DNA from 2 places in the Stenotrophomonas sp. YJH_SMC_106-19 genome. Region 1 is predicted to be linked to the other one. Evidence: predicted binding sites of a transcription regulator. Region 1 holds the regulator's gene; the other holds the start of a gene.
The links. Region 1 encodes FliA, which starts transcription of late flagellar genes. Its sites were predicted from a motif close to TAAAGTTTNNCNNNCNNNGGCCGATAA; they were not measured.
Positions count from the first base shown of each region.

Region 1 (4,408 bases):
CCATGCGTGGTTTGCCCTGTGCTTCGCGCAGATCGGGCATCTCCACACCATGGTCGATGGCGTTGCGGACCAGGTGCACCAGCGGGTCGGCCAGGGCCTCGACCAGGTTGCGGTCAAGCTCGGTTTCGGCGCCGACCAGCTCCAGGTCCACTTCCTTCTTCAGCGAGCGGGCAACATCGCGGGCGACCTTGGGGAAGCGCGAGAACACCTTGCCGACCGGTTGCATGCGCGTGCGCATCACTGCCGACTGCAGGCGCGCGGTGGCGATGTCAAGGGTCGACACGGCGCGGTCCAGTTCCTCGTCGCGCAGGCGCGCACGCAGGGTCTTGAGCCGGTTGCGCGACAGCACCAGCTCGCCGATCAGGTTGACGATCGCATCCAGCCGCTTGGTATCCACGCGCACGGTGTGCTCGGCCTCGGCCACCGGCTTGTTGGCCGCGGGCTTGACCGCGGCGGCCGCGGGGCGCGGTGCGGGCAGTGCAGGCGCCGGCGGGGCAGTCACGGGTTTCGCGCCCGGGGCGGCGCCGCCGTGCAGCTGGTCAAGCAGGGCTTCGAACTCATCCTCGCTGATCAGGCCATCGTCGGCCTTGGCCGGCGTCGCCACCGCGGTGGGGGCGTTGCTGCCGTGCAGCTGATCGAGCAGGGCCTCGAACTCGTCGTCGGTGATCAGGTCACCGGCAGCGGGCGCGGCTGCTGTGGGGGCGACAGCAGCCGGCGCAGCAGTGCCGTGCACGTCGAACTGGGCGATCAGGTCCGGCGGGGCATAGCCGGGTTCGTTGCCGGAAGACACGGCATCCAGCATCGATTGCAGGTAGTCCAGTGATTGCTGTGCGGCATCGAAGTGATGCGGCTGCAGCACCGCTTGGCCAGCGCGGGCGGCGCCCAGTGCCTCTTCGGCGGCATGGCACAGCTCGACCATGGCGGTGATGCCGAGGAAGCCGGCGCCGCCCTTGAGCGTGTGATAGCCACGGAACACGGCGTTGAGCTGGTCGGCGTCCTGCGGCGCCTGTTCCAGCGACACCAGCTGTTCGCCGAGGCGATCCAGGATTTCCTGTGCCTCGATGATGAAATCGGCGGTGATGTCGTCGGATACCGCGCTCATGCTTACAGTCCCAGGTCCGACAACAGGTCGTCGGCGTCGTTCTGAGAGACCGCGTGGCGGTCCAGTCCCTTCAGTGCCGGTCCGGCCAGCGCCGGATCGGTGCGATGCTGCTCCGGTGGCAGGCCCAGCGCGCCAAAGCCTTCGTGCACGCGGCGGACGATGCCGACCACGCGACGGATGATCTGTCCGGTCAGGTCCTGATAGCTCTGGGTCAGGGCAATCTCGGTCAGGTTGTGGCGGATGCGTTCCAGCTGCGCATCCTGCCCCGGCTGGAGGCCTTCGGCGCGCAGCTGTTCGGTGAGGCTGCGGCACTCTTCGGCCAGGTCCAGGGTGCGGTGCGTGGCCTGTTCGGTCATCGCCACCACATGGTCCAGGCGCGCGCAGGCGTCGTCCAGCTCGCCCGCCTCGCTGGGGACGGTCGGCAGTTCGCCCAGGGCCTGGCCCAGTTCGCGGGCCAGCCGTGACAGGCCGCTCATCATCGGCTGCGTGCGTGCGGCCACCAGGGCGTCGATGCGCTGGCGCCAGGCGCTCTCGTCGCCGGATTCGAGCGCGTCGAGGGCTTCCTGCAGGCGCAGGGCGAGAGCGTTCTTGTCGACCGTGGCGTCCATCAGGCGCTGGCCGCCAGGCGTTCGAAGATCTTGCCCAGTTTCTCTTCCAGCGTCTGCGCGGTGAACGGCTTGATGATGTAGCCGTTCACGCCGCTCTGCGCCGCTTCGATGATCTGCTCGCGCTTGGCCTCGGCGGTGACCATCAGCACCGGCAGGGTCTTGAGCTTGGCATCGGCGCGGATCGCCTTGAGCAGTTCGATGCCGGTCATCACCGGCATGTTCCAGTCGGTGACCACGAAGTCGAACGGTTGGCTCTGCAGCATCGACAGCGCAGCATGCCCGTCCTCGGCTTCGGCGGTGTTGGTGAAGCCCAGATCGCCCAGCAGATTCTTGACGATGCGACGCATGGTCGAGAAGTCGTCGACGATCAGGATGCGCATGTTCTTGTTCAAATCGGAGTTCCTTTGTTGTTCAGTCGCCCGCGGTGGCCGTGGCCGCCGCAGGCATGTTCATTCTTCAAGCCCGGCATCCGCGGCCTCGAAGATCTTCAGCCGGCCGCGCAGGCGCAGCACGGCCTGGCCGTGGATCTGGCAGACGCGCGATTCGCTCACGCCGAGCACCGCGCCGATCTCCTTCAGGTTCAGCTCCTGCTCGTAGTACAGCGAGAGCACCAGCTGTTCGCGTTCGGGCAGATGGCCGATGGCCTTGCCCAGTTCGCGGCCGAACTCGCCACGTTCCAGGACCTGCTGCGGTGTCGGTCCGCCCTGGGCGACGGTGTCCAGTTCGCCCTGGTCTTCGATGCGCGATTCCAGGCTCAGCACCTGGCCGCGCGAGGCGTCCTCCATCAGCCGCAGGTATTCGGGCAGTGGCATGTCCATGGCCGCCGCCACCTCGGTGGCACTGGCTGCACGGCCCGTGGTCTGCTCCAGGCGGCGGATGGTGGCGGCCGCATCGCGGGCGCGCCGATGCACCGAGCGCGGTACCCAGTCGCCGCGGCGGATCTCGTCGATCATCGAGCCGCGGATGCGGATCGAGGCATAGGTCTCGAACGAGGCACCCTGGTCGGCGTCGTAGCTGCGCGAGGCTTCGATCAGGCCCATCATGCCGGCCTGGATCAGGTCGTCCACTTCGACGCTGGCCGGCAGGCGTGCGGCCAGGTGATGGGCGATGCGCCGCACCAGGTCCGAGTGCTGGGCGATGACCTCGGTCGCCGCCGAGCGCTGGACTTCCCTGTACTGGGCCGCGCCTTTCATGCTGCCACCCCGCGTTGCTTGAGGATGCGCTCGAGGAAGAATTCAACGCCACCGCGTGGCTCGGTGGGGGCCTGCCAGCGGGCGGTGCGACGGGCGATCTCGGTGATCGCCAGCGCCGCCGGGCTGGATGGATAGGCCTTCACCACCGGCTGCTGGCGCTGCACCGACAGGCGCAGCCAGTCATCCTGCGGCACGCAGCCCAGGTAGTTCAGCGAGACATCGGCAAGGAACTTCTCGCAGACCCGGGTCAGCTTTTCATACAGCACGCGGCCCTCGTTGGGGTCGCGCACCATGTTGGCCACCACCTGGATGCGGTCCACGCCGCGCTCGCGCGACAGCACCTTGATCAGTGCGTAGGCGTCTGTGATCGAGGCCGGTTCGTCGCAGACCACGACAACCGTGTCCTGTGCGGCCTGGCAGAAGGTCAGCACGCCGTCGGTGATGCCGGCGGCGGTGTCCACCACCATGATGTCCAGCTCGCGTTCCAGTTCGGAGAACACGTTCACCAGGCCGATGTGCTCGGCCGGGGCCAGCTCGGCCATGTGCCGCCGACCGGACGCGGCCGGCACCACCAGCACGCCGTTCGGACCTTCGACGATCACGTCTTCCAGCGAGCAGCGGCCGGCGACCAGATCCGCCAGGGTGTGGGTGGGATTCAGCCCCAGGATCACGTCGATGTTGGCCAGACCCAGGTCGGCGTCGAGCAGCAGCGTGCGCTTGCCCATGCCGGCCAGCGCCACGGCCAGGTTGGCCGAGACGTTGGTCTTGCCGACGCCGCCCTTGCCGCCGGTCACGGCGATGGTGCGCACAGGGCCGAGCGGCTCGCTGCGGGTGGCCGACAGCGGGAAGGTCTTGGTCAGCTTGGCGTACTCACGCGACGGCATGGTTCAACTCCGGGTTGCAGGGCATATCGGCCGCTCGGCGCAAATCTTCAAGGCGAAGTACAAGATTGGCCGCGCTGGCCCGGTGCAGGTCGTCCGGAACGTCCTGGCCATCGGTCACCCAGGTGATCGGCAGCGCGTGGTCTACCGCCACTGACAGGGCGTTGCCGAAGCGGCCGGTCTCATCCAGCTTGCTCAGCACCAGGCCCTGCAGGTTGGCCGCGCCGAAGCGGCGCACCACCTCGTCCATGTCGCCAAAGCTGGTATTGGCCGGCAGCACCAGCAGAGTGCGGACCTGGCGGGCGGCACGCAGCCACTGCAGCTGCGCGGCCAGGGCGCGGTCACGCGGGCCCAGGCCGGCGGTATCGATCAGCACCAGCTTGTAGTCCTTCAGCCGCTCCAGCAGCTGGTCCAGGTCGGTACCGCTGTTGGCTTCATGCACCGCGATGCCGAGCTGGCGGCCATAGCCGTACAGCTGCTCGCGGGCACCGATGCGCAGTGTGTCGGTGGTGACCAGGGCCACATCGCGCGGCGCGTGCTTCTCGGCGAAGCGCGAGGCGAGCTTGGCGATGGTGGTGGTCTTGCCGGCCCCGGTTGGACCGACCAGAGCGATCACGCCGCCTT
Region 1 covers NZ_JCAFRQ010000010.1:27,970-32,377, reverse strand. The annotation lists gene AC5P5M_RS18245 (chemotaxis protein CheA) at 1-1,102, opposite strand, end outside; gene AC5P5M_RS18240 (protein phosphatase CheZ) at 1,105-1,710, opposite strand; gene cheY (chemotaxis response regulator CheY) at 1,710-2,102, opposite strand; gene AC5P5M_RS18230 (RNA polymerase sigma factor FliA) at 2,160-2,903, opposite strand; gene AC5P5M_RS18225 (MinD/ParA family ATP-binding protein) at 2,900-3,787, opposite strand; gene flhF (flagellar biosynthesis GTPase FlhF) at 3,774-4,408, opposite strand, start outside.

Region 2 (4,408 bases), on a different contig from region 1:
CAAGCCGGTCAACGACACCTGGGGCCACCTGGCCGGCGATGCGGTGCTGTGGGCGGTGGCCAGCGTGCTGCGCCACGGCGTGCGCGATTCGGACGTGGTGGCCCGGCTGGGCGGGGACGAGTTCGCGGTGATCCTGTCCGGCTGCACGCCGCGCCGCGCGGCGCGGATCGGCGGCGAACTGCTGCAGACCCTGGCCAGTCTCTCCATTCCCTGGGACCAGCACCGCCTGCGGGTGGGCGCCAGCATCGGCATCGCGCCGCTGCTGGGCGGCATGGGGGTGGACCAGGCCGTGGCTGCGGCCGATGCGCAGTGCTACAGGGCCAAGGCAATGGGACGCAACAACGTGCAGGTGCAGGGGGAAGCCGGCGAATGGCCGGCTGAGGGCGTGGACAGCGACGCCGGTGGCGGCTGATCTCAGTCTGTGAGAGGGCGGCCGCGAATACTGCGCGCACACCCACCCCGTTGGAGAGCGACATGCGTTTCTGGACCCCGGATGCCCTGCGTGCCTTCGCGCCGGCAATGGTCGGCTGGTGGCTGGCGGTAGCCGCCTGCCTGCGTTTGGAGCAACTGCACGGCGATGCCCGGGCGCAGGCGCTGCTGCCCACCCTGCAGGGCGGCGTGGTGGTGCTGCTGATGCTGACCCTGGGTGCCATCGTGGCCGCCTGCGTGCTGCTGTGGCGGTCGCGGCGCGGGGATGCGCCGGCACGCTGCTAGCCCTGGCGCTCAGTCCAGCACGCTGTTGGCATCAACCAGCAGCACGTCGTGCATCTGGTTGAGGTAGGCCTCGTAGTAGCCCTTGTGCGAGGCGCCGACGAGGGTCAGCATGCGGGTGCCCGGGTGCTGGCCCAGCACCTCGCGCATGTTGGCGACCATGCGCAGGTTGCGGGTTTCCCAGTAGCCGACGTAGTTGCGCCCGAAGCCTTCTGGCGATGGTTCGACCAGGGCCGCGCCGAAATCGCTGTTGTAGACCTGGGCGATGGTGTCGGGCGCGTTGTAGTTCCGATAGAGCGCCAGCAGGCCATCCGTGCTGCCGAGTTCGGCGTGCAGGGCCGTATCGGCGGCCCGTCGTGCCTTGCTGGCGGGATTGTTCCAGGCGTTCATGATGGCTTCGCCAGCCGCCTTCTCCAGTGCCGCAGGGGTGGGCGAATCAGCGGTGTGGTCATCGACTGCCCACAGGCGTTCCAGGCCCAGGCGTGCGGCAAGCTCGGCCGCGATCAGGCTGACTTCGTTGCGTCGCACGGCGCGTTTGTCGAGGAACTGCACCAGTTGCGGTGACAGGCTGTCTGCGGCGCGACGCTCCTGCGGCGGCAGGCGCAGCCACTGCACCAGCGCAGAGCCGTTCTCACCTGCGGCCAGGAACAGTGCGGCTAGCCGGCGACGCTGTGCGTGCGTCGGTGTGGCGGGCCATGCCGCCAGCACGCGATCGACTTCGGCATTGGCCGCTGGAACATCCAGACCGGTGGCGGCCTGGGCAGGTGCAGGATCGACGCAGTAACTTCCCACGCTCTCGGCATAGCGGGCGGGATTGCGGCGCATGAAATCGCATTGCAGTCCGGACAGGTTCTCCACCGCGATCGCCGTCGGCCGCCATGCCTGCAGGCGCTGCAGCAGCGGCTCCAGCATTGCCGGCTGGAAGGTCGGGGGCAGGCCGGACAGGTGCGGTGAGCCCAGCACCAGCACTTCGTTGACGCGGCCGGCGGGCGGGCCCTTGAGCTGTGCGGGGTTGAAACTCGGCCGATAGCCTGCATCGGCGGCCAGCGCGCCGCTGCTGCACAGGCCGAGGGCGAAAAGAGCAGCCAGGCGTGAAAACATGCGATCTCCGTGTCGATGGACGGTCCGTGGTGGGCGCATCCTTGCCTGTCCACCCCCTTGCCGACAGCCCCGATGGTCATGGCAACCTTTTCGTTGCAGGCTGCATCTAGGGGCCCGTCAGGCGCTGCAGGGGGAGGGGGCTGGACAGGGCCCGCTGCGGAGGGGCCTAAAGCCCGGAACGGAGGTGCCGATAACCTCACTGGATCCCGCTCCCGTCACCCGCTGCAGGACCCCAGGCTGCCCCGTCGGGCGGCCCGCGCAGTGTGTTCCGCCGCTCCCGGATGTCGATCGCACCCGCCCCCAGATGTTCTTGCCCGTTGCTCGAGAGGTGCCTGCCGGCACCTGTAGTCCAAGCAATTGATGTCGCCGTCGGGCATCCCGCCTGGCGGATCGCAACCGCTTACCGGACACCGAGGATCAGACAATGCTCATTCCAGGCCTTACGGCAGGCGCACAGGCGCCAGCCGAGCTGCACACCCGTTGGTCGCCGTGGCGTTCCCTGCTGGGGGCGCTGGCGGGACAGCCTCGGCCCGGCAGGGTCGACAGCGATCGCGGTCATGCCGAGCTGGCCGCCCAGGTGGCCGCACTGCATCGCGTGCAGGCGGTGATCGAATTCGATCTGGATGGCACCGTCCTGCAGGCCAACGACAACTTCCTGCAGGCGGTGGGTTATCGTCTGGACGAAATCCAGGGCAGGCATCATTCGCTGTTCGTCGATCCCGATCAGGCGTCCAGCGCCGAGTATCGGGACTTCTGGGCCCGGCTGGGACGTGGCGAGTTCGACGCCGGACAGTACCGACGGCTGGGCAAGGGCGGGCGCGAAATCTGGATCCAGGCGTCCTACAACCCGGTGCTGGACCCGCAGGGCCGGCCCTTCAAGGTCGTCAAGTTCGCGACCGACATCACCGCGCAGAAGCTGCAGGCCGCGGACTCGGCGGGGCAGCTTGCCGCCATCGACAAGTCGCAGGCGGTGATCGAGTTCAGCCTGGACGGGCACATTCTCTCGGCGAACGCCAACTTCCTCGCCGCCACCGGCTACAGCCTGGAAGAGGTGCGCGGCCAACACCATGCGCTGTTCGTGGAGCCCGAACTTCGCGACAGCGCCGAGTACCGCCGGTTCTGGGAAAAGCTCGGGCGCGGCGAGTACGACGCCGGGCAGTATCGGCGGCTCGGCAAGGGCGGCCGCGAGATCTGGATCCAGGCCTCCTACAACCCCATCCTGGATGGCAACGGCAGGCCGTTCAAGGTCGTCAAATACGCTACCGACATCACCGCGCAGGTGCATGAGAACCAGGCCATGCAGCGTGCGGTGGCGCAGACCCGGGAAGTCGTGGCGGCGGCCAAGCAGGGCGACCTGACCCGTACCGTCGCCATTGCCGACAAGAGTGGCCCCATCGCCGAGCTGTGCGATGGCGTCAACGCGCTGGTCGAAGCCATGGCGGGCATCATCGGCCAGATCAAGTTCGCTGCCGATACCATCGCGGTCGGCGCGACCGAAATCGCGCAGGGCAACAGCGACCTGTCGCAGCGCACCGAACAGCAGGCGGCCTCGCTGGAAGAAACCGCCGTGTCCATGAAGGGCCTGGCCGATACGGTGCAGCGCACGGCGGCCAATGCGCGCCAGGCAAGCCAGCTGGCCGGCGGCGCAGCGGAGGTGGCTGCGCGCGGCGGCAGCGTGGTGCACGAGGTGGTGGCGACGATGGCCTTGATCAACGCCTCCTCGCGTCGCATCGTCGACATCATCGGGGTGATTGACCGCATCGCATTCCAGACCAACATCCTGGCGCTGAACGCTGCCGTGGAGGCGGCCCGTGCCGGCGAGCACGGCCGTGGGTTCGCGGTCGTCGCCACCGAGATCCGCGAACTTTCGCAGCGCTCGGCCAGCGCCGCCAAGGAGATCAAGCAGCTGATCGACACATCGGTGGCCAATGTCGGTGCGGGCACGGCGCAGGTGGAAAGTGCTGGCCGCACGATGGACGAGATCGTGCTCAACGTGCGCAGGGTCAGTGACCTGGTCACCGAGATCAGCAGCGCCTCGCAGCAGCAGAGCGATGACATCCAGCAGATGAACCACGCGGTGGACCTGATCGACCAGGGAACCCAGCAGAACGCGGCGCTGGTCGAGGAAGCGTCCGCCGCGGCGCGCAGCATGGAAGAACAGTCGGCCCACCTGCTGCAGACCGTCGCCGGATTCCGTGTGCAGGGGGCGGCGGGCGGCGGTACCCTGCAGCATGGCGTGCCGACCCTGCGCGTGGTCTAGGCGCGCAGGGCAGGGGCCGCTGTACGTTCCGGCAAAGCCTCGCCGCGGACGCAGTTGCGGCCCGCGCGCTTGGCCCGGTACAGGGCCTGGTCCGCACGTTCGACCACGCTGTCCGGTTCCTGCCGAGCATCGGCAGCCAACCATGCCACGCCGATGCTGACGGTTACGCTGGACGGGCCGGACGGCAGCGCGGCGTCTTCGACCGCCACGCGGATGCGCTCGCCCATGGCCATCGCATGGGCCACGTCGGAGGAAGGCAGCGCAGCGATGAATTCCTCGCCGCCGTAGCGGGCGAGCAGGTCGTCACCGCGCTGCAGGCAGCCATCGATGATCGCG
Region 2 covers NZ_JCAFRQ010000001.1:111,981-116,388, reverse strand. The annotation lists gene AC5P5M_RS00475 (PAS domain S-box protein) at 1-412, shown strand, start outside; gene AC5P5M_RS00470 (hypothetical protein) at 475-714, shown strand; gene AC5P5M_RS00465 (DUF5694 domain-containing protein) at 724-1,812, opposite strand; gene AC5P5M_RS00460 (methyl-accepting chemotaxis protein) at 2,237-4,072, shown strand; gene AC5P5M_RS00455 (GGDEF domain-containing protein) at 4,069-4,408, opposite strand, start outside.
Region 2: a site for FliA is predicted at 1,980-2,006, ahead of AC5P5M_RS00460 (methyl-accepting chemotaxis protein). Genes of this name have one in related genera too.